DNA from 2 places in the Pelorhabdus sp. sgz311002 genome. Region 1 is predicted to be linked to the other one. Evidence: a T-box and tRNA genes for the amino acid it is inferred to sense, from the RefSeq annotation. Region 1 holds a T-box; the other holds one or more tRNA genes.

What was found. A T-box is a leader RNA that pairs with one kind of tRNA and senses whether it is charged. The one in region 1 lies ahead of thrS (threonine--tRNA ligase), so its partner is inferred to be a tRNA-Thr.
Region 2: it encodes a tRNA-Thr, which carries the amino acid that the T-box ahead of thrS (threonine--tRNA ligase) is inferred to sense. The anticodon was not compared.

The regions. Positions count from the first base shown of each region.
Region 1 covers NZ_JBWBCL010000012.1:89,296-98,940, forward strand. Annotated here, with positions in the region: gene AC0NJP_RS15490 (CHASE3 domain-containing protein) at 1-2,471, shown strand, start outside; gene AC0NJP_RS15495 (DedA family protein) at 2,552-3,145, shown strand; gene AC0NJP_RS15500 (CCA tRNA nucleotidyltransferase) at 3,224-4,717, shown strand; gene AC0NJP_RS15505 (hypothetical protein) at 4,817-4,966, shown strand; gene AC0NJP_RS15510 (GRAM domain-containing protein) at 5,082-5,420, shown strand; gene ytxC (sporulation protein YtxC) at 5,498-6,397, shown strand; T-box leader at 6,456-6,681, shown strand; gene thrS (threonine--tRNA ligase) at 6,749-8,659, shown strand; ribosomal protein L20 leader region at 8,724-8,844, shown strand; gene infC (translation initiation factor IF-3) at 8,877-9,380, shown strand; gene rpmI (50S ribosomal protein L35) at 9,400-9,597, shown strand; gene rplT (50S ribosomal protein L20) at 9,628-9,645, shown strand, end outside.
Region 2 covers NZ_JBWBCL010000003.1:370,211-379,855, reverse strand. Annotated here, with positions in the region: gene AC0NJP_RS07715 (Mini-ribonuclease 3) at 1-140, shown strand, start outside; gene thyA (thymidylate synthase) at 156-986, shown strand; gene AC0NJP_RS07705 (dihydrofolate reductase) at 1,000-1,506, shown strand; gene rlmB (23S rRNA (guanosine(2251)-2'-O)-methyltransferase RlmB) at 1,589-2,332, shown strand; gene AC0NJP_RS07695 (VanW family protein) at 2,335-3,663, shown strand; gene AC0NJP_RS07690 (NYN domain-containing protein) at 3,686-4,213, shown strand; gene sigH (RNA polymerase sporulation sigma factor SigH) at 4,357-5,100, shown strand; gene brxF (BREX-3 system P-loop-containing protein BrxF) at 5,229-5,684, shown strand; gene AC0NJP_RS07675 (NUDIX domain-containing protein) at 5,790-6,305, shown strand; gene AC0NJP_RS07670 (undecaprenyl-diphosphate phosphatase) at 6,350-7,132, shown strand; tRNA gene AC0NJP_RS07665 (tRNA-Thr) at 7,341-7,416, shown strand; tRNA gene AC0NJP_RS07660 (tRNA-Tyr) at 7,421-7,506, shown strand; tRNA gene AC0NJP_RS07655 (tRNA-Met) at 7,523-7,598, shown strand; tRNA gene AC0NJP_RS07650 (tRNA-Thr) at 7,610-7,685, shown strand; tRNA gene AC0NJP_RS07645 (tRNA-Met) at 7,699-7,775, shown strand; gene tuf (elongation factor Tu) at 7,900-9,102, shown strand; gene rpmG (50S ribosomal protein L33) at 9,325-9,474, shown strand; tRNA gene AC0NJP_RS07630 (tRNA-Trp) at 9,499-9,574, shown strand; gene secE (preprotein translocase subunit SecE) at 9,622-9,645, shown strand, end outside.

The DNA of each region.
Region 1 (9,645 bases):
ATCAAATTATGCAGCGCACTGATGGGCTGTTGGTGAGCCTAATCAATATGGAAACAGGAATTCGCGGCTACATAGTGACGGAGGAACCGCTTTTTTTAAGCCCTTATCAACAAGGAAAAGCTGAATTTGAAGAGCATTTAATGGATATAAAAAATCTTGTGATAGACGACCCTTTGTTGCAGAGTCGTATTGCAAAACTAGAAAGACTGGAAACAGAGTGGAATCAGAAAATACTTTTGCCAGGTAAAGTACCTGATAATGATATAATGTTTGAGCGGAAGCGGCAGATGGATGAAATGCGCGCCATTTTGCAATCCATTACGGCTGATCAACGGCAAGTACTAGCTGATCGATCTTTGATTTTGGAAGAAAGTAAGAATCGCTTGCGACAGATGTTAATTGCTGGAGGTTTTTTAAGTCTGGGGCTGCTTGCTGTTATTATTCCAGCTTTAGTGCTGGACCTAAAGGCGAGAAAGCGCAAGGAAGACACGTTAAAAGAGTTAAATGAAGGTTTAGAACGAAAAGTCTATGAGCGAACCATTGCTTTATCTGATATGAATGCCATGCTTGAAGAAGAAGTGAGTGAACGTCAGGCAGCAGAGGACTTGCTTTTGGAAAATCATCAAGCGCTCCTGGTGAGTGAAAATCGCTACCGTGGTCTCTTCGATCATATGAAAAAGGCGTTTATCTATTGTAAGCTTTTGTTAGATCGCGATGGAGCAGTGATTGACGGAGAGATTCTCGATGTAAACCATTCTTTTATTGAACAATTTTGTCGCCTCGTGCCAGGCTTTTCTTGGAGCGGACGAAAAATTTCCGAGGTATCTTGCAATGAACTGAAGCTGGTTTTTGATTGCTTGAAAGAGTATGGTTCGCAAGTTTTGCAGCCGACAAGTTTGAGTTTTGAGCGGATTTTGGAAGTGGGTGACAAATGCTATCAAATTTCCGCCTATAGCCCTGAACCTTATTATGTGGCTACTTTAATTACTGATATTACGGAGCAAAGGCGGATAACGGCGGAAGTGGAAGAAAATCGCCGCCGCTATGAGGCGCTTATGATGCAATCGTCGGAAGCGGTTCTTGTTGTAGATTTTAATTCCAAGATCATTACGGAAGCCAATAATGCTTCACTCCGTGTATTTGGTTATGAGCGGGAAGAACTTTTGTCAATGCCTCTATCTGATTTACTTATGATTAGTGAAGATTCTCTCCAAAGTCTTGTGGCTATGTTAGCTCGTTTTGGCGGACTCCCTGCTGCGATTCGCTCATGCCGTCGTAAAGATGGCAGTAAAATTCAGTTGGAGCGGGTTGCTTCTTTAGTTGAATATAGTGGGAAACGCCTTATTTTGATCTCTTATCGCGATGTAACAGAACAGCAAAAATTGCAAGCGATTCTACAGGGAGAATTAGAGCTGGCGGGAACTATGCAAAAATCGTTGTTGCCAGCAGAATCTAACAATGAGCTAGTAGCGATTCGAACCGTTTTTCAACCGCTTCATTTTGTTAGCGGCGATTATTATGGGTATAAATGGTCGCGATCAAAGCAGCAATTGCATGGTTATATCATTGATGTGACAGGACACGGAATTGCTACGGCGCTTCATACTGCGTCAATCAGCAGTTTGTTAAATGAAACGATGGAAAAAGAGCAGGGATGGACGCCGACTGCTTTTTTGGAACTGAATCGGTATTGTCTAGAATACTTCCCGGAAAATGCTTTTGTAGCCATGATTGCCTTTACTTTTGATTTTGCCAAACAAACCCTCACTTATATCACAGGGGGAATCAATTATATTATTGCTTGTACGCAATCGGATATCGGGTTAATGCCTTTACGTGGCTTGTATCTTGGGATTACTAATGATCCTGATTTTGAATTTGTCACAATTCCTTTGCAGCATGGTGATCTGTTCTATTTTATGACTGATGGAATTTATGAACGACTGCCAGATTCCTTTTTTAACGGCATATGCCAGTTTTCTGAAACGGTTGAAGCTTTAAAACGACTGAGTCAGGATGGACAACGTTTTGATGATTGCTCCGCTTTATGTATTGAAGTTAGAGCTTGGCCTGAGAAAAAGCAGTATTTTAATTTTTCTAACGATGAGTATACGGCCTTGCGTCGCGATCAAGTGAAAAAAAGTCTATATAAGTTGGCGGGAAACGAGGGGCCTAAGCTCGAAATTGTGCTTGGTGAAGCGCTCAATAATGCGCTGGCCTATGGTACAAAAGTAAAAGTTACGATCCAGAAGATTGGCCAGCGTCTCGTGATACGAGTGAAAGATGATGGCCCTGGTTTTCTTGGTAATGCAGCAATAGAATCACTTGGCAATCAGTCCAGCCCAGAGCTGTTTGAAACAAAACTAGATGCGGAATGTGGCCGTGGTTTAGGAATTATGGCGGCTTGGACCGATAAAGTACTTTATAGTCAACGCGGTAATGAAGTGTTGATTATTAAAAATTTGACTTAGAGTGAATTTATTTACACACCTCTCGATCCTATGATACAATTCTTGTGATGATTGTCTAAGTTTTGTTAGGAGTTGAGTGAGTGGAACAGTTCTTTTCATCGGTAACTTATTTTATTGATATTTGGGGTTATTGGGCTATTTTTCTTGGAATGGCTTTGGAAAGTGCCAATATTCCGATACCCAGCGAGTTAATTTTTGGTTTTGCCGGATATTTGGTCTATTTAGGTCGATTAGAGTTTTGGCCTGCTACCATATACGGTGTTTTAGGCGGTTTGGCTGGCTCGATTGTTTCTTACGGTATTGGCTATTATGGCGGACGGCCTTTTGTGTTTCGCTATGGAAAATACTTTTTCGTTACACCGAAGCGTTTGGACCAAGCGCAACGCTGGTTTGACCGTTATGGTCTGGCTGCAGTATTTTTTGCTAGACTGATGCCTGTAGTAAGAACCTTTATTTCATTACCAGCCGGGTTTGCCCAGGTTCCCTTTGTCAAATTTGTTATTTATACGGTAGTCGGTTCTTTTCCTTGGACAGTGGCGCTCATTTATATTGGTAAGATGCTTGGCTACAATTGGGAAATTATGAATCGCTATGGTCATCAAGCCAGTGTAATTACAGCAATTGCCCTTGTCGCGATTGCCGCTTTCTGGTATTTTAAAAAGAAATCAGCATAATAGGACGTTTTTAGGGGCCATTTAAATGGTTCCTTTTTTCTTATTCAGCACATCCTTTTGAAAAAGGAGGTACAGCCGATGGGCTTTGCAGATGTTTCTGTTATTTCGCCAGCCCAAATACCATCAGAGGCTTTAACTATAGTTGAAAGCTTGTCAGAGGCTGGTTTTGCTGCCTATATTGTCGGTGGCGCTGTACGTGATCTTTTGCTTGGCATTGTGCCAAAGGATTTTGATGTGGCTACAAATGCTCAGCCGGAGGAAGTGCTGACGCTTTGCCGTCGCAAGGGCTGGCGGATTGTTGAAAAACTTGGGGCGAATTTCGGTGTTGTTGCTTTGGTATTTGAACATAAAACGTGGGAAGTTGCTACTTTTCGCACAGAGTGCTACGGCGACGATGCCCATCGTCCGGAAACTGTAAGGTATACAGAATCACTACAAGAGGATTTAGCAAGGCGTGATTTTACAATCAATGCTATGGCTCTTACTAGGACCGGCAAAATTATTGACTATTTTGGCGGTCGAAACGATTTGGACTTGGCACTACTGCGAACGGTAGGAGATCCCGTAAAACGGTTTCAAGAAGATGCCTTGCGCCTGTTTCGCGCCTGTCGGTTTGCGGCACAATTAGGTTTTCGCCTTGAAGATAAAACGTATGAGGCTATGACTCGTTGTTTAGAACGTGTGAAAGGGTTATCATTAGAGCGCGTGAAGGCGGAGATCAATAAGCTGTTGCTATCTGGTCAGGTCGCAGTGGGACTTGATTATTTGGTTCATTCCGGCTTGGCTCAGTGTACTTGCCAAGTCAAGCGGCAAGGTCAAGTCTATGAGATTGCGCTGTTGCCTGAATTAAGAGATTTGTTGGGAGTCCCACAGAATCCGGCATTCCATTCTTTTGATGTATGGTATCATACGGTGGCAGCTGTCGTTGCTTCATCCACCGATATTACGGTACGCTGGGCGGCCTTGCTTCATGATGTTGCCAAAGGAAGCGTTGGCGTGAGAAGCATCACAGCTGAAGGGCGAATTACGGATTATGGTCACGATAAAGCGGGGGCTACTATAGCGAAAGCTATTTTGACTAGATTGGAGTTTGCACCTAAATTTGTCGTCCGTATTTCTTGGCTGGTAGAGAAGCATATGCGGTTTCATGTGATTTTTTATCGTACTGTTGTCGAAAATGATTCTCGCAGTTTAGTGCATTGGCTTCGAGAGGAGGCACGCAGCGGACGGTTTCGTGATCAAGCTGAGTTGAAGCAAGCTTTTGTAGAATTAGCGCAACTTTGCTTTGCTGATGCGATAGCGACAGGAAAGAGCAGCAAGGATCAGGCCAGTTTTTCCAAGCATTTTTTGACGGTTCTAGAAGAGGTTACTTGTAAGATGCCTGTTCATACGAGTGATTTGGTTATACGTGGTAAAGAGATTTGCAAATGGGCGCCTGAGCCGCAGTCAATCGGTTCTTGCTTAAAAATATTGCTGCAGCGTGTTCAAGACGGTGAGCTTGTGAACGAAAAAAATGTGTTGTTAGCGGCTGCGGAAAAATGGCTGTTAAAACAAAAATTGAAAAATAATTAAAAAATAGTTAAAAAGTGGTTAAAAAAAGCTTAAGTTTTTTTCTGGGACTTCGATACTATTAAAAAGGGATTTATTACCTAGCCAAGGAGGGCGATAGGAATGGATGCTTTAGTAAGAGTATTGCCGATTCAGAAAGTGGAATTTCAAAAGCCGAATCTTCCTCATAACCTAGAAAGTGGCAAAAAGAAGAAAACAGAACGCTTTGAGGATATTTTGGTACAGCAGCTTGCTGCGTTATCAGGAAAATAAAATTTTTTAAACCGCTGCAAGGTTTCTTTGCGGCGGTTTTTTTGTTAAAATCGAAGAGAATAAGAAGATATATTTAATGATAAAATAGAAAGTCAATGGAGAAAGGAGCGCTTATATGTATTCTTTTAAGTTGCTTGAAGGTGAAAAGGTTGTAAAAAAGGGACTGGGCAACCTCACGATAGAAGATTCCGTCCTAAACGGTGCTATGTACTTAACAACAGAGCGGCTAGTATTTGTCGGATATTTATTGGAAAATGCTGAGAATAAATTTTCTACAGATTTGTCATTGTATCATATTGCCGAACTACAAAAAGAAAAAACTTTTTATATTATTCCTAATGTATTAGTAATTCGTAGTATTCAAGATGTAGTATGGCGCGTAGGGATAGGAAAACGCGATTCCTGGTATGATGCTATTGAAGCGGCGATTCAGCAGACCGAACAACAAGCTTAAAGTAGAAAGACCCTTCTTCCTTCGTATGCATTCGTGGCAAAAGACATATAATAATAGCAGCGAAGGAGGTGGCAGAGGTGAAATTACTGACAATTGGGCTTCGTCATTCTGATGATAGTGATCGAAGCTTAAATGTCGAAATTGAGGCAGTCTGTGCTAATTTAGCCTATAAAGGTTATAAGGTAGCTGTCCATAATGAGGTGAAAGGAAGCTATCAATTTATTAGCTGTCATGTCAACGAAGGGGAATTGTCTTTTCGTAACTATGAACGGGTAAAGCGGCTCGTGAAACAAGAAATTACGGCGCTTTTGGCTAGATATATCGTAACAGTTGCTGAACAGCCGCTATTGCAGCGAATGATTGAACGACGCTATGAGTATTTTAGCAGTTCTGAACGGCAAAGTTTGTTGCAAAAAGTGTTAAAGCGCATTGAAGTCCCCACGACTGCCGATACCAGCTATCCCTCTACAGTTCGGTTTCAATATATTGCTGATAAAATGACTGAGTACTTAGAGTATGGTCATGATTTAATTCTAGAAGGGTTTATGCATTTTCGTCTGAAGTCTTACTACGAAAAGCTGGCTCAGGTCATTGACCGCACGGTGGACGATTTTATGATGGAATTGGAATATCAGGAGTTTATTCGCGTACTGAGGTACTTTGTAGAATCCCAACAGCCGAAACACGAAGAGATTCATGTCATTGTCCTAGAAAATCAGCATTTTCAGATTTTAAATGAAGCGGGCGAAAGTTTAGAAGAAACATTTTTGGATATGGTTGGCGACACGGGCGCCATGAACGATCAAGATGCTTTAATTAGTGCATTGGTGACACTCGCGCCATACACCGTTATGGTTCACTTTGCCGGAGCTTTGGCTAATTTTGAAATTATTAGTACGATTCAAAGTGTTTTTGAGGGAAGAGTGATTTTATGTGATGGCTGCAGTTTATGTCGTCCTAGTAGGGGAAATCATTGACTTTTGCGGCTACGCGTTTTATAATAATTACTAAATTAGAATTTACAGTATAAAGCTACGAATAGTAATGACGAGGACATGATCACAGAAAGCGCCGCGTGCAGAGAGAGATGGCTTGGCTGAAACCATCTTCGCAGGACTTCTTGGCGATTACCACCTCTAAACTGCTTCTTGGAACCCAACGAGTATAAGAAGCCGAGTGATTTTCGTTACAAAATCGAAGAGCCTGCGTTTTGGTACGCAGAATCAGGGTGGAACCACGGGCAACAACTCTCGTCCCTACAGGGATAGAGGGTTTTTTTGTTTTGTCTGAAGGTCTCTGAGGGTATTTGATTAGGAGGTAGAAAAACAATGATTGAACTCATTTTGAAAGATGGACAAGCGAGAGAATTTGAAGCAGGTACAACCGTATTAGCGGCTGCCCAATCGATTAGCCGCGGCTTGGGAAAAGCAGTTCTTGTAGCCAAGCTTGATGGTGAGACTGTGGACTTAATGCATAAGTTAGATAAAGGCGGCAAGATTGAGTTTTTTACCTTTGAAGACCAGGCAGGCAAGGATGCACTCCGTCATAGTGGCTCACATCTTTTAGCACAAGCGGTAAAACACCTGTTTCCTGATGTAAAACTTGGTATTGGACCAGCTATTGCTAATGGCTTTTATTATGATTTTGATACAACTCATACCTTTACGCCCGAAGATCTTGCCAAAATTCAGGCTGAGATGGAGAAGATTGTTAAAGAAAACTTAGCAATCGAGCGGCAAGTCGTAAGCCGTAAAGAAGCGATTCAAATTTTTAAAGAGCTTGGCGAAACCTATAAATTAGAACTAATCAATGATTTACCGCCTGATGTACAGATTTCACTGTATCGTCAAGGGGATTTTGTGGATCTTTGCGCTGGCCCCCATGTGCCTTCTACAGGCCGATTGAAAGCGGTAAAGCTGCAGAGCTTGGCTGGTGCTTACTGGCGCGGTGATGAAAAACGTAAAATGTTGCAGCGTATTTATGGTACTGTTTTTGAAAAGAAAGCAGAACTTGACGCCTATCTGACAATGCTCGAAGAAGCCGCCAAACGGGATCATCGTAAACTTGGCAAGGAACTTGATTTATTCAGTATTCAAGAAGAGGGTCCGGGCTTTCCGTTCTTACATCCCAATGGCATGATTATTCGCAACGAATTGGAAACTTTCTGGCGTGAGATTCATAATGAATATGATTATCAGGAAATTAAAACGCCGATCATCTTAAATCAGGCGCTTTGGCAGCAGTCCGGTCACTGGGATCACTATCGGGAAAATATGTACTTTACGCAGATTGATGGGGAAGGCTATGCCGTAAAACCCATGAACTGCCCTGGTGGTATTCTTGTATATCGGACGCAGCATCATAGTTATCGTGACTTGCCGCTTCGCACTTGTGAACTCGGTCTGGTTCATCGCCATGAGCTTTCCGGCGCTTTGCACGGCTTGATGCGCGTAAGAAGCTTTACGCAAGATGATGCTCATATCTTTATGTTGCCGTCGCAGATTAAAGAAGAAATTCAAAAAGTCATTGATCTCTTCAATACTGTTTATAGCGTTTTCGGCCTTACTTATCATGCGGAACTTAGTACACGGCCGGAAGATTCTATGGGATCTGATGAAGTATGGGAAGTGGCAACGAACGCACTGCGTGATGCCTTAGAAGATCGGAAAATGACCTATAAGGTGAATGAAGGCGATGGCGCTTTCTATGGTCCGAAAATTGATTTCCATCTTACTGATTCCATCGGCAGAACTTGGCAATGTGGTACGATTCAGTTAGATATGCAGATGCCGGAAAAATTTGATCTAACTTATATCGGCGAAGATGGGCAAAAACATCGTCCGGTTATGATCCATCGCGTTGCTTACGGCAGTATGGAACGTTTTATGGGAATTTTGATTGAACATTATGCTGGGGCTTTCCCTTTATGGCTCTCACCAGTACAGGTCAAGATCCTGCCTATTACGGATCGTCAGGCTGCTTATGCGAAAGAATTGGCGGCAAAGATGAAGAAAGCAGGTATTCGCACTGCTGTTGATGTCCGTAGTGAAAAGATTGGCTATAAAATCAGGGAAGCGCAATTGCAGAAAACGCCTTATATGCTAGTTCTTGGTGATAAGGAAATGGAAAGTGGTCTAGTTGCTGTCAGAAAACGGGGCGAAGGCGATATTGGCACCCAGGAAGTCGATACGTTTATTCAAACCCTTCAGGCTGATATTGCGGCTAAGAAAGCTTGGTAACAAATTCAATAAAATTGTTGACAGTGTAAAATAAGAGTGGTAAACTAAATAAGTCAAAACGAGAATAACTAAGCAGAGGCCATCCGCTTCTCACCTTACAACGAGCTGTTCGTAAGGTAGTTGATTTCATAGATGAATGTCGTCGTGGAACGGGTGGGTTATGCCGCCCGTTTTTTATTTGAATTGAAAGAGGTGAATGGTGATTAGCAAAGATACTTTGAGGGTGAATGAGGAGATTCGAGTCAGAGAAGTTCGTGTTGTAAGTAGTACTGGCGATCAGTTAGGAATTATGCTTACGAGAGAGGCTGTCCGTCTTGCTTCCGAACAACAGTTGGATCTTGTAGAAGTAGCACCGACTGCGAAACCGCCGGTCTGCCGTATTATGGATTTTGGTAAATTTAAATATGAGCAGCAAAAGCGCGATAAAGAAACAAAGAAAAAGCAGAAGACTGTTACCGTAAAAGAAGTAAAACTTCGCCCAGGCATTGAAGATCATGATTTTGAAGTCAAACTAAAAAATGCGCAGCGCTTTTTAGCTGACGGAGATAAAGTGAAAGTGACGATCATGTTCCGTGGTCGTGAACTTTCTCACCCTGAACTCGGCCGTCAATTGCTTGTCAAAATGGCCGGTATATTAAAAGAGACGGTCAATGTGGAGCGTGACCCGAAACTTGAAGGGAAAAATATGATTATGATTCTTGCTCCAAAGCAACATAATTAACCTAAGGGGGATTCTCAGTATGCCTAAGATGAAAACACGGAGAAGTGCAGCCAAACGGTTTAAAGTAACCGGAACTGGCGAATTTAAACGTGCTAAAGCTTTTAAAAGCCACATTTTGGAGAAAAAGTCTCCATCTCGGAAACGCAATTTGCGTAAAGCTACGCTTATTAGCAAATCCGATCATAACCGCGTAGTAAAAATGTTGCCGTACGCATAATAAACTTATAATCGAAATGGGGGATCGCAGATGCCGAGAGTAAAAAAA
Region 2 (9,645 bases), on a different contig from region 1:
GCTCTAGTACCGGCTTTGAAGCTTTATTAGGTTATTTATACATAACCAAGCAATTTGACCGGCTTACAGAAATGGGTGAAAAGGCTTTTGTAGTCATTGCCCGGGCAATGACCAACAGTAAAACCGAGCAAGATGAATGAAAGAGGTATAAAATAGTGAGTAAAGCAGATACAATTTTTATTGCCATGTGTCAAGATATCCTGCAAAATGGATATTCATCGGAAGGTCAAGAAGTAAGGGCAAAATGGGCCGACGGTGTGCCAGCTCATACCATTAAGCAGTTTGGTGTGGTGAATCGTTATAATTTAGCTGAGGAATTTCCGCTTCTGACGCTTCGACCAACGAATCTGAAAGCAGCGATTGACGAGATTCTCTGGATTTGGCAAAAAAAATCAAATTATATTCAGGATTTAAATAGTCATATCTGGGACAGCTGGGCCGATGAAACAGGCTCGATTGGCAAGGCCTATGGCTATCAGTTGGGTTTAAAGCATCAGTATAAAGAAGGCGAATTTGATCAAGTGGATCGCATTCTGTTTGATTTAAAGCATAATCCCTATAGTCGCCGTATTATAGCTAACATGTATAATCATAATGATTTACATGCCATGAATCTCTATCCTTGTGCCTACAGTATGACTTTTAATGTGACCGCAGGTAAGCTAAATGCGATTTTGAACCAGCGATCGCAAGACATACTAGTGGCGAATAATTGGAATGTAGCTCAGTATGCTATCCTTGTTCATATGTTTGCTCAGGCAAGCGGACTTAAAGTTGGTGAACTTGTTCATGTGATTGCTGATGCCCATATTTATGATCGTCATATTCCCTTGGTGGAGGAACTGATTGCACGCCCGACTTATGCGGCGCCAATTTTGCGGATCAATCCTGATATACAAGATTTTTATGCTTTTACAGTTGAAGATTTTGTTTTGGAAAATTATCAGAGCGGACAGCAAATTAAACAAATTCCTGTTGCGATTTAAAAAGGAGAAAAGCATGAAAGCAATTGTTGCGGCGGCTTCCGACTGGGGGATTGGCTATGAAGGTCAATTGCTGCAGTGGATTCCCGAAGATATGAAATTTTTTAAGGCAAAGACGCTGCAAAAGGTGGTTGTGATGGGACGGACGACCTTTGAGTCTCTGCCGGGAAAAGCCCCTTTGAAAGATCGAATTAATATTGTGTTAAGTAAACGTCAAGAGAAGCCTCATGATGCGGTGATTTTATGTCGGTCTCTGCCAGAATTATGGGAAGAGTTGAAGCAATATAATACGAATGATATTTTTGTGATTGGCGGCGCATCCGTATATCATTCGCTTCTGCCTTATTGCAGCGAAGCCTATGTAACTAAAATTTTTGCCGATTATCAGGCTGATAAGTATTTTGATAATCTTGATACGGCCCAAGAATGGAAGTTAGTTGAAACAAGTGAGATGCATGTTTATAAAGAACTTTCCTTTCAGTTTACGAAATATGAAAATCAACAGATTCTTGTCCCCAAATAAATGTTTGTGAACTTGTCATACATAATTTGATTTGCTTCGCGAAAAACTAAGAGGTGACAGCAAGTCGCTGAGGAGGAATAAAGTGTCACAGTCAGAGATTATTTGTGGCCGTAATAGTGTCAGTGAAGCCCTAAAAGGGCAGCGTTCCGTGAATAAAATTCTTGTTGCGAAAGGGGATCATCAAGGGTCCCTGAAGAGTATTATCGGACAAGCCTTAAAGCAGGGTATTATTGTACAAGAAATGGAATCAACTAAACTCACAGCGCTGGTTCCGGGAGAACAGCATCAGGGAATTGTCGCCTATGTGGCGCCGATTCAATACGTAGAAGTTGAAGATATTCTAGCGGCAGCTGCCGCTAAAGGCGAACCTCCCTTTCTCGTGATTCTTGATGAGCTGGAAGATCCCCATAACGTTGGCGCTATCTTACGTAGTGCTGATGCGGCAGGTTGTCATGGCATGCTTCTGCCAAAACGGCGTACGGCGCCGATTTCCGCAACTGTCGCTAAGACATCGGCCGGAGCGATTGAGTACGTGCCGATTGCGCGAATTGGTAATGTGGTACAAACTCTAGAAAAACTGAAAAAACAGGGGATTTGGATTGTCGGAGCTGATATGGATGGGGAAAAGAATTTTTATGAAGCGGATCTTACGGGGCCGATTGCTGTCGTTGTCGGCAGTGAAGGGCATGGCTTAAGCCGTTTGACGAAAGAAAGCTGTGACTTTCTGGTGAAAATCCCCATGAAAGGGCAAATGACGTCTTTAAATGCTTCAGTTGCTTGCTCTCTTCTGTTATATGAAGTATTAAGGCAGCGGGAGATGAAATAAGCGTGAAACAGCGGCGGAAAATTTTCTTTTTCCTTGCAGTGATAATCAGTGCGATTTGCGGCTATGCAGTTTTTGTTAATGCAGGCCTTGTTTATGCTGGTGTTACGGTAGAAGGTGTAGCTGTTGGCGGACTCACAGAAAGAGAAGTAGAGAATCTTGTACAGCTATGGCAGCAGGAAGATGAAAAGAAACCGCTGATGATTTCTGATGGCAGGTCTTCTTTTTTGCTCGAACGTAGTAAGGTTGATTTTTCTGTAGATGCGAAAGAAACGGCTGCTGCTGCCGCTGCGATTGGTCATGAAGGCGCTTATTGGGATCGAGTTCAAAAAATAAGTCAGGCTATGGTTTATGGTTGTCATATTCCGCTTAAAATTCATTATAATGAAAGTAAGCTCAATGATTTGATTGGACTTTGGCAACAGTCGATTGATAAACCGCCGCAAAATGCAGCAGTAAGCTTATTTCGGGGCGGGATTATTCCGGCGGAATCTGGTGCTCAGTTGGAGACTGAAGCGACGAAAAACTTAGTTCTTTCTAATCTACAGTCTGGCGGTGCTGTGGCCTTACCTGTTACGATCTTATCGCCCGCTATTACGGAAAAGGAAGTAGCTGCAGCTGGCTTTCATGAAGTGATCGGCTCCTTTCAGACCCAGTTTGATCCCGCTCAGAAAAATCGTAGTGATAACATTCGTTTAGCGGCGCGCCATTTAAACGGCAAAGTCCTTGCGGCAGGTGAAACCTTTTCCTTTAATGACACCGTAGGGCCGCGTGATAAAGAACATGGCTTTAAGGAAGCTTTAGAAATTGTCGGGAATGAATATGTTCCTGGGATTGGCGGCGGGATTTGCCAAGTTTCTTCTACTTTATACAATGCGGTTTTGCTGGCAAATTTAAAAATTGAAGAGCGTTATAATCATTCCAAGGCGCTAGGCTACGTGAAATTAGGCCGTGACGCTACGGTAGCCTATCAAGTCCTTGACTTTAAATTTACCAATACGACGGCAGAACCGCTCTTAATTACGGCCGAGGTAGTTGAAAACCGTTTGTCAGTCGGTTTGTTTAGCCGTATGAAACAGACTTGTCAGGTCGAAATTATTACGGAAGCGAAAAAAACGCTTTTGCCTGGTGTTGTGCGAAAAGTAGATGAAAACCTTTTATTGGGAGAAACTGAGGTAGAGCGTCAGGGAACTCCCGGTTATGAAGTGACGACGCTGCGTCTTATTAAGAGAGAGAATGGAGAAGTGCAGCGCGAATTGATTGCTAAAGACCAGTATTTACCGGAGGATTCTATTGTTCGGATTGGATCTTGTCGGCCTGACTTTAGTAAGTGAAAAAGAGTGCAGGAGATTTGCTATGGGAAAGCGCCGCCAGGATTACTTACTTGTCGATGGATATAATGTCATTTTCGACTGGAAAGAGTTAAAAGATTATAAAGAGGATTTTGACCATGCCCGCGATCGTCTGGTGGATTGGCTAGCAAGTTATGGAGCCTTTAAGGGCTATAAGGTTCTTGTTGTGTTTGACGCCTATTCTTTTGTCGGACAAGAGCGCGTGTATCCTGTATATCCTAATCTTGAAGTCATTTTCACCAGCGAGAAAGAGACCGCTGACAGCTTTATTGAAAAAACGGCCTACCGTCTCGCTAAGGGTGGTATGACAGTCTACGTAGCGACATCTGATGGGACGGAACAGCAGGTTATTCTTGGTGTCGGCGCTTATCGGATATCAGCTCGAGAACTGCGGCTTGATGTCTTAAAAACAGCAAAACGCATGAAAGAGCGCGCGAAAGGACAAGAACGGCAGACTGATCGCAATGAACTGGAAGGTCGGGTAAAGGACGAAGTGCGCGAAAAACTCAATGCGCTTCGATTGCAGCGCTGACAGGCCTTTCTTAAACAAGGCTTGACTAAAAACAGCTCCCTAAGGTATAATTTTTTTGTAGTAGCATGTACGAAAAGGTAGAAGCACTAAGAATTAGTGCATTTTCTTTTTTGCAGGTCAACTAGAAGAGTGGGGGCGATGGAATGCGGGCTAATACTCAACGCGATCTGTATGGTTGTTTTGAGAATATGACGGATGAAGATATTGTTATCGACGCCAAAGACAATAACAACTCAATCGCCCAGGAGTATTTGATAAACAAATACCGCAATTTCGTTCGAGCTAAGGCTAGGTCGTACTTTTTGATCGGTGCTGAGCGGGAAGATATTATCCAGGAAGGCATGATCGGCTTATATAAAGCAATTCGTGATTTTCGCAATGATAAATTGTCTTCTTTTCGGGCTTTTGCCGAGCTTTGCGTAACCAGGCAGATTATTACGGCAATTAAAACGGCGACGAGACAAAAGCATATTCCGTTAAATTCTTACGTTTCCTTAAATAAACCAATTTATGATGAAGATTCTGATCGTACGTTGCTAGATGTTTTGTCTGGATCGAAGATTTCTGATCCCGAAGAACTTGTAATTAGCCGGGAAGAATTTATTGATATTGAAGGAAAAATGTGCGAAATTCTCAGTGATTTGGAATGGAAAGTCCTCATGAGTTATTTAGATGGGAAATCCTATCAAGAAATTGCTGTTGAATTAGGACGCCATGTGAAATCTATCGATAATGCCTTACAGCGCGTGAAACGAAAATTGGAACGGTATTTAGACAATCGAAGTGACGATCCTGATGCGCGTAGCGTTTATAAGGGACTGGCTGGGTTAAATAAAGAATTACAGGTTGAGTTGGCTGATTATAGCAGCGATCCAACGGATGATTAAAAGAGGGGCTCTTTGGGGAGTCTCTTTTTTTATAAGATTTTTAGATCTTTTTGAACCAAGTGAAGGATTTTCCTCTTAAACTGGCGAAACAGGTAAGGCATAAAAAGAGCATGGTGAGGGGGAGCTCAATGTCAGCCACATTGCGTGTGTTGGAATGCCTACGTGAAGTAGAAGCTACACCGAATAAGTTGGTCTTGATCGTGGGGAAGGCCGGTGCTGGTAAAAGCAAAATTTTACGAGAGTTAGGCGATACGAGAGGATTTCGTTACTTAGACTGCCGCTATTTGGTGACAGATGAGTTAATTGATCTTGTACCGAAGGCGCGGCAAGAGCAGGCTGCAGGGATTATGGATGAAGTAATGCGCGGTTTTTCGGTCGAAACCTTTTTACTTGATGGAATCGAATTGCTCTTTAAACCAGTGCTTTGTTTAGAACCGCTTGCTATTTTGCGGCAGCTCAGCCGAAAATATTCTTTAATTGTTGCTTGGCCGGGCGAATACAGTAATGGACAACTTATATTTTGTGACTGGCAGCTGAATAATCATTCTTTTGATGCCGCAAATCTTAGTATTATTGAATTGTAGTTTCCGGATTTTTGTAAAGAAGGGAAACGGCAAGAGATGCTTACATCTCCTGCCTTTTTTACTGTCTTTTTCTAAGGTTGATAAGAACATTCGGAGGTATTCGGTATGGTCCAACGCTATCATTTTTGCCCCTGGTGCGGCGGTTCGCTTCACTACCAGAAACAGCAAGAGCAAAATCGCCTTACCTGTGTACAGTGTGAAAAGATTTTTTATGAAAATCCGGTTGTTGGCGTAGCTGGTATCTTATTGAATGAGCAAGAACGAGTGCTCTTAGGGCGCCGCAGCCCTACTAGTACTTACGGTGGTCTTTGGTGCATACCTTGCGGTTATGTCGAATATGATGAAGAGGTACGCGCAGCTTTGCAGCGAGAATTTCTGGAAGAAACAGGGCTGGTTGTAAAGCCTGGCCAAGTATTTACGGCTTTGTCTAATTTTCATAATCCGGCGCAGCATACGGTAGGAATTTGGTTTTGGGTAGAAAAATGTAGTGGTTTAGAGCAAGCGGACGACGATTTGAGTGAAGTGGCTTATTTTTCGTTAGAGACCCTGCCGCCACTAGCATTTCCTACAGACCAACAGGTTCTTGCGATGCTGCTGAGTCAAAGCAAGCAAAATAAGTGAAAGTTTATAGTTGAATGTAGGGGGAAAAATCAATCGTGCATGATATGATAATAGCAGTTATTTTAGGTATTGTAGAAGGAATTACGGAGTTCTTACCGATTTCATCGACAGGACATATGATTTTAACCGGCCATTTACTCGATTTTGATGGACCAGAGGCCAGTGTTTTTGAGGTCTTTATTCAGCTTGGGGCGATACTCGCTGTTGTTATGATTTATCGCGATCAATTTCGGCAGATGCTCACAAAATCTCACGGCATAAGAAAAGGGTTGACTATACAGCATGTAGCAGCCGGTATTTTGCCGGTTATGGCTGTAGGGTATGTGGCCCATCACTTTATTAAAACGTACTTGTTTTCTACAGGCACAGTCATTATTGGCATGATTGTCGGCGCTTTATTTATGCTCTATGCGGAAAAACGCTCTGGCAGGCCTACTGTAACCAAAGCAGCAGATTTGACGATAAGACAGGCTATGGGAGTAGGGCTGTTTCAAATTTTAGCGCTTTGGCCGGGCTTTTCTCGCAGCGGCGCAACGATTGCCGGCGGCCTCTGTCTAGGTGTGAGTCGGATGGCTGCAGCAGAGTTTTCATTTATCATTGCTGTGCCGCTGATGATGGTTGCCTGCATTTATGACGTGCTCAAAGTATGGCAGTCTCTTTCGATGGAAAATATTCAGATGCTCGCAGTAGGCTTTGTTGTATCTTTTGTAGTTGCTTGGGCGGCCGTGCTGTGGCTGCTTAAGTTTTTGAACCGTTCTAGTTTAGCCGCTTTCGCCTACTATCGCTTTTTATTAGCCGCTGTGTCGACTTGGTATTTCTTTTTCTAATTTTTTTTCAAAAAAGGCTTTACAAGTCATTTTGAGTATGGTATTATTTATTCTTGTCGGGGCAAGCAAACGACGACAGCGAAAAACGGTTTTACAACACAAAATAAAGTTTTGAAAAAAACTTAAAAAAGGTGTTGACAAAGGAAACCGAAAGATGTATAATAAATCTTGTCGCTGAGAGCGAAAGCTTGAACGATGAACTGAAGATGCTGGTGTAGCTCAATAGGTAGAGCAGCTGACTTGTAATCAGCAGGTTGTGGGTTCAATTCCTATCACCAGCTCCAGCGTGGGTAGGTGGCCGAGTGGCTAAAGGCAGCAGACTGTAAATCTGCCTCTTAACGGATACGGTGGTTCGAATCCACCCCTGCCCACCACTTAAAATAATATCGTCGCGGGGTGGAGCAGCTGGCAGCTCGTCGGGCTCATAACCCGAAGGTCACAGGTTCAAGTCCTGTCCCCGCAACCATGAAGTTGACTGCTGGTGTAGCTCAGTCGGTAGAGCGTATCCTTGGTAAGGATAAGGTCACCGGTTCAATCCCGGTCATCAGCTCCAGATATATTTATTTGGCGGCGTAGCTCAGTTGGCTAGAGCATGCGGTTCATACCCGCAGTGTCCGGGGTTCAAATCCCTGCGCCGCCACCAAGTACACATAAAAATTCCCCGCTCAGTGCGGGGTTTTTAATTTATATTATACATAAAACGGCAGGAATTTATCAAGGATAGTAGAAAAGTAACAATATTACTTTTTAGGGGGCACAAAGAAACTATGGCTAAGAAAAAGTTTGAAAGAACAAAACCGCATGTTAACATTGGAACCATTGGACACGTTGACCATGGTAAAACATCCTTAACAGCAGCAATCACGATGACGCTGGCAAAAGCAGGCGGCGCAGAGTTCATGGCATATGACATGATCGATAAAGCTCCTGAAGAAAGAGAACGCGGCATCACAATCAACACAGCTCACGTAGAATATGAAACAGAAAAACGCCACTATGCCCACGTTGACTGCCCAGGCCATGCTGACTATGTAAAAAACATGATCACTGGCGCAGCGCAGATGGACGGAGCAATCTTGGTAGTAAGTGCAGCTGACGGCCCGATGCCTCAGACTCGCGAACATATCCTTCTTTCCCGTCAGGTAGGCGTACCTGCAATGGTCGTATTCTTGAACAAGATGGACCTTGTAGATGACGCAGAACTGATCGAACTCGTAGAAATGGAAGTTCGTGAACTTCTCTCCAGTTATGAATTCCCTGGCGATGACATCCCTGTAATCGCAGGTTCTGCAGTAAAAGCTCTGGAATGCGCTTGTGGCAAACGCGATTGCGAATGGTGCGGCAAAATCCATGAACTGATGGATGCAGTAGATGAATACATTCCTACCCCTGTTCGTGATACGGACAAAACGTTCTTAATGCCAGTCGAAGACGTGTTCACGATCACGGGTCGTGGCACAGTAGCAACAGGCCGTGTAGAACGTGGTGTAGTAAAAGTTGGCGATACAATTGAAATCGTCGGCATGCAGGAAAAAGCAAAATCTACGGTTGTAACAGGCGTAGAAATGTTCCGCAAACTTCTTGACAGCGCTGTAGCAGGCGACAACATCGGAGCACTGCTGCGTGGTGTTGAAAGAAAAGACATCGAACGTGGCCAAGTACTTGCAAAACCAGGTTCGATTAACCCTCATACGAAATATGCTGCTGAAGTATATGTACTGAGCAAAGAAGAAGGCGGCCGTCATACACCGTTCTTCAATGGTTACCGTCCACAGTTCTACTTCAGAACAACCGACGTAACTGGAGTTGTTACGCTTCCAGAAGGCGTAGAAATGGTAATGCCTGGCGACAACATTCGCATGAATATTGAACTTATTACCCCAATTGCAATGGAAGAAGGCCTTCGCTTTGCAATTCGTGAAGGCGGCCGTACGGTCGGCGCCGGTGTTGTTACTGCCATTAACGCGTAATAAATCGGACAAGACACGAAGCGGGGAAAGAGCCGCTTTGTGTCTTTCTTTTGCCTGGAAATAGTGCCGAGTGTATATTTTTGCTGAATTTGGCAATTGCTAAAGCAATAATTGCCTTCGCTTTCGCAAGAGGACTATTGACAGGCCATATGAATTATGCTAAATTATATTAGCGACATTTTGAAGTCTTATTCCATTTACTAGGTAAGAGAGGTGTAGAAGATGCGCAACGCAGTAACATTGGCCTGCACTGAATGCAAACAACGCAATTATCAGACCAATAAAAACAAGAAAAACGATCCGGATAGATTGGAACTGAACAAATACTGCAAGTTCTGTAAAAAACAGACTTTACACAAAGAAACAAAATAACTTATAATAGTTAGAGTGTTTAGTAGGGGTATAGCTCAATTGGTAGAGTAGCGGTCTCCAAAACCGTTGGTTGAGGGTTCAAGTCCTTCTGCCCCTGCCAAGTGTAATGCCGGATGTGTTAGGTAGTAAAGACGGGATGTGAATCATATGGCGATGCAAGAGGCGGCGGAG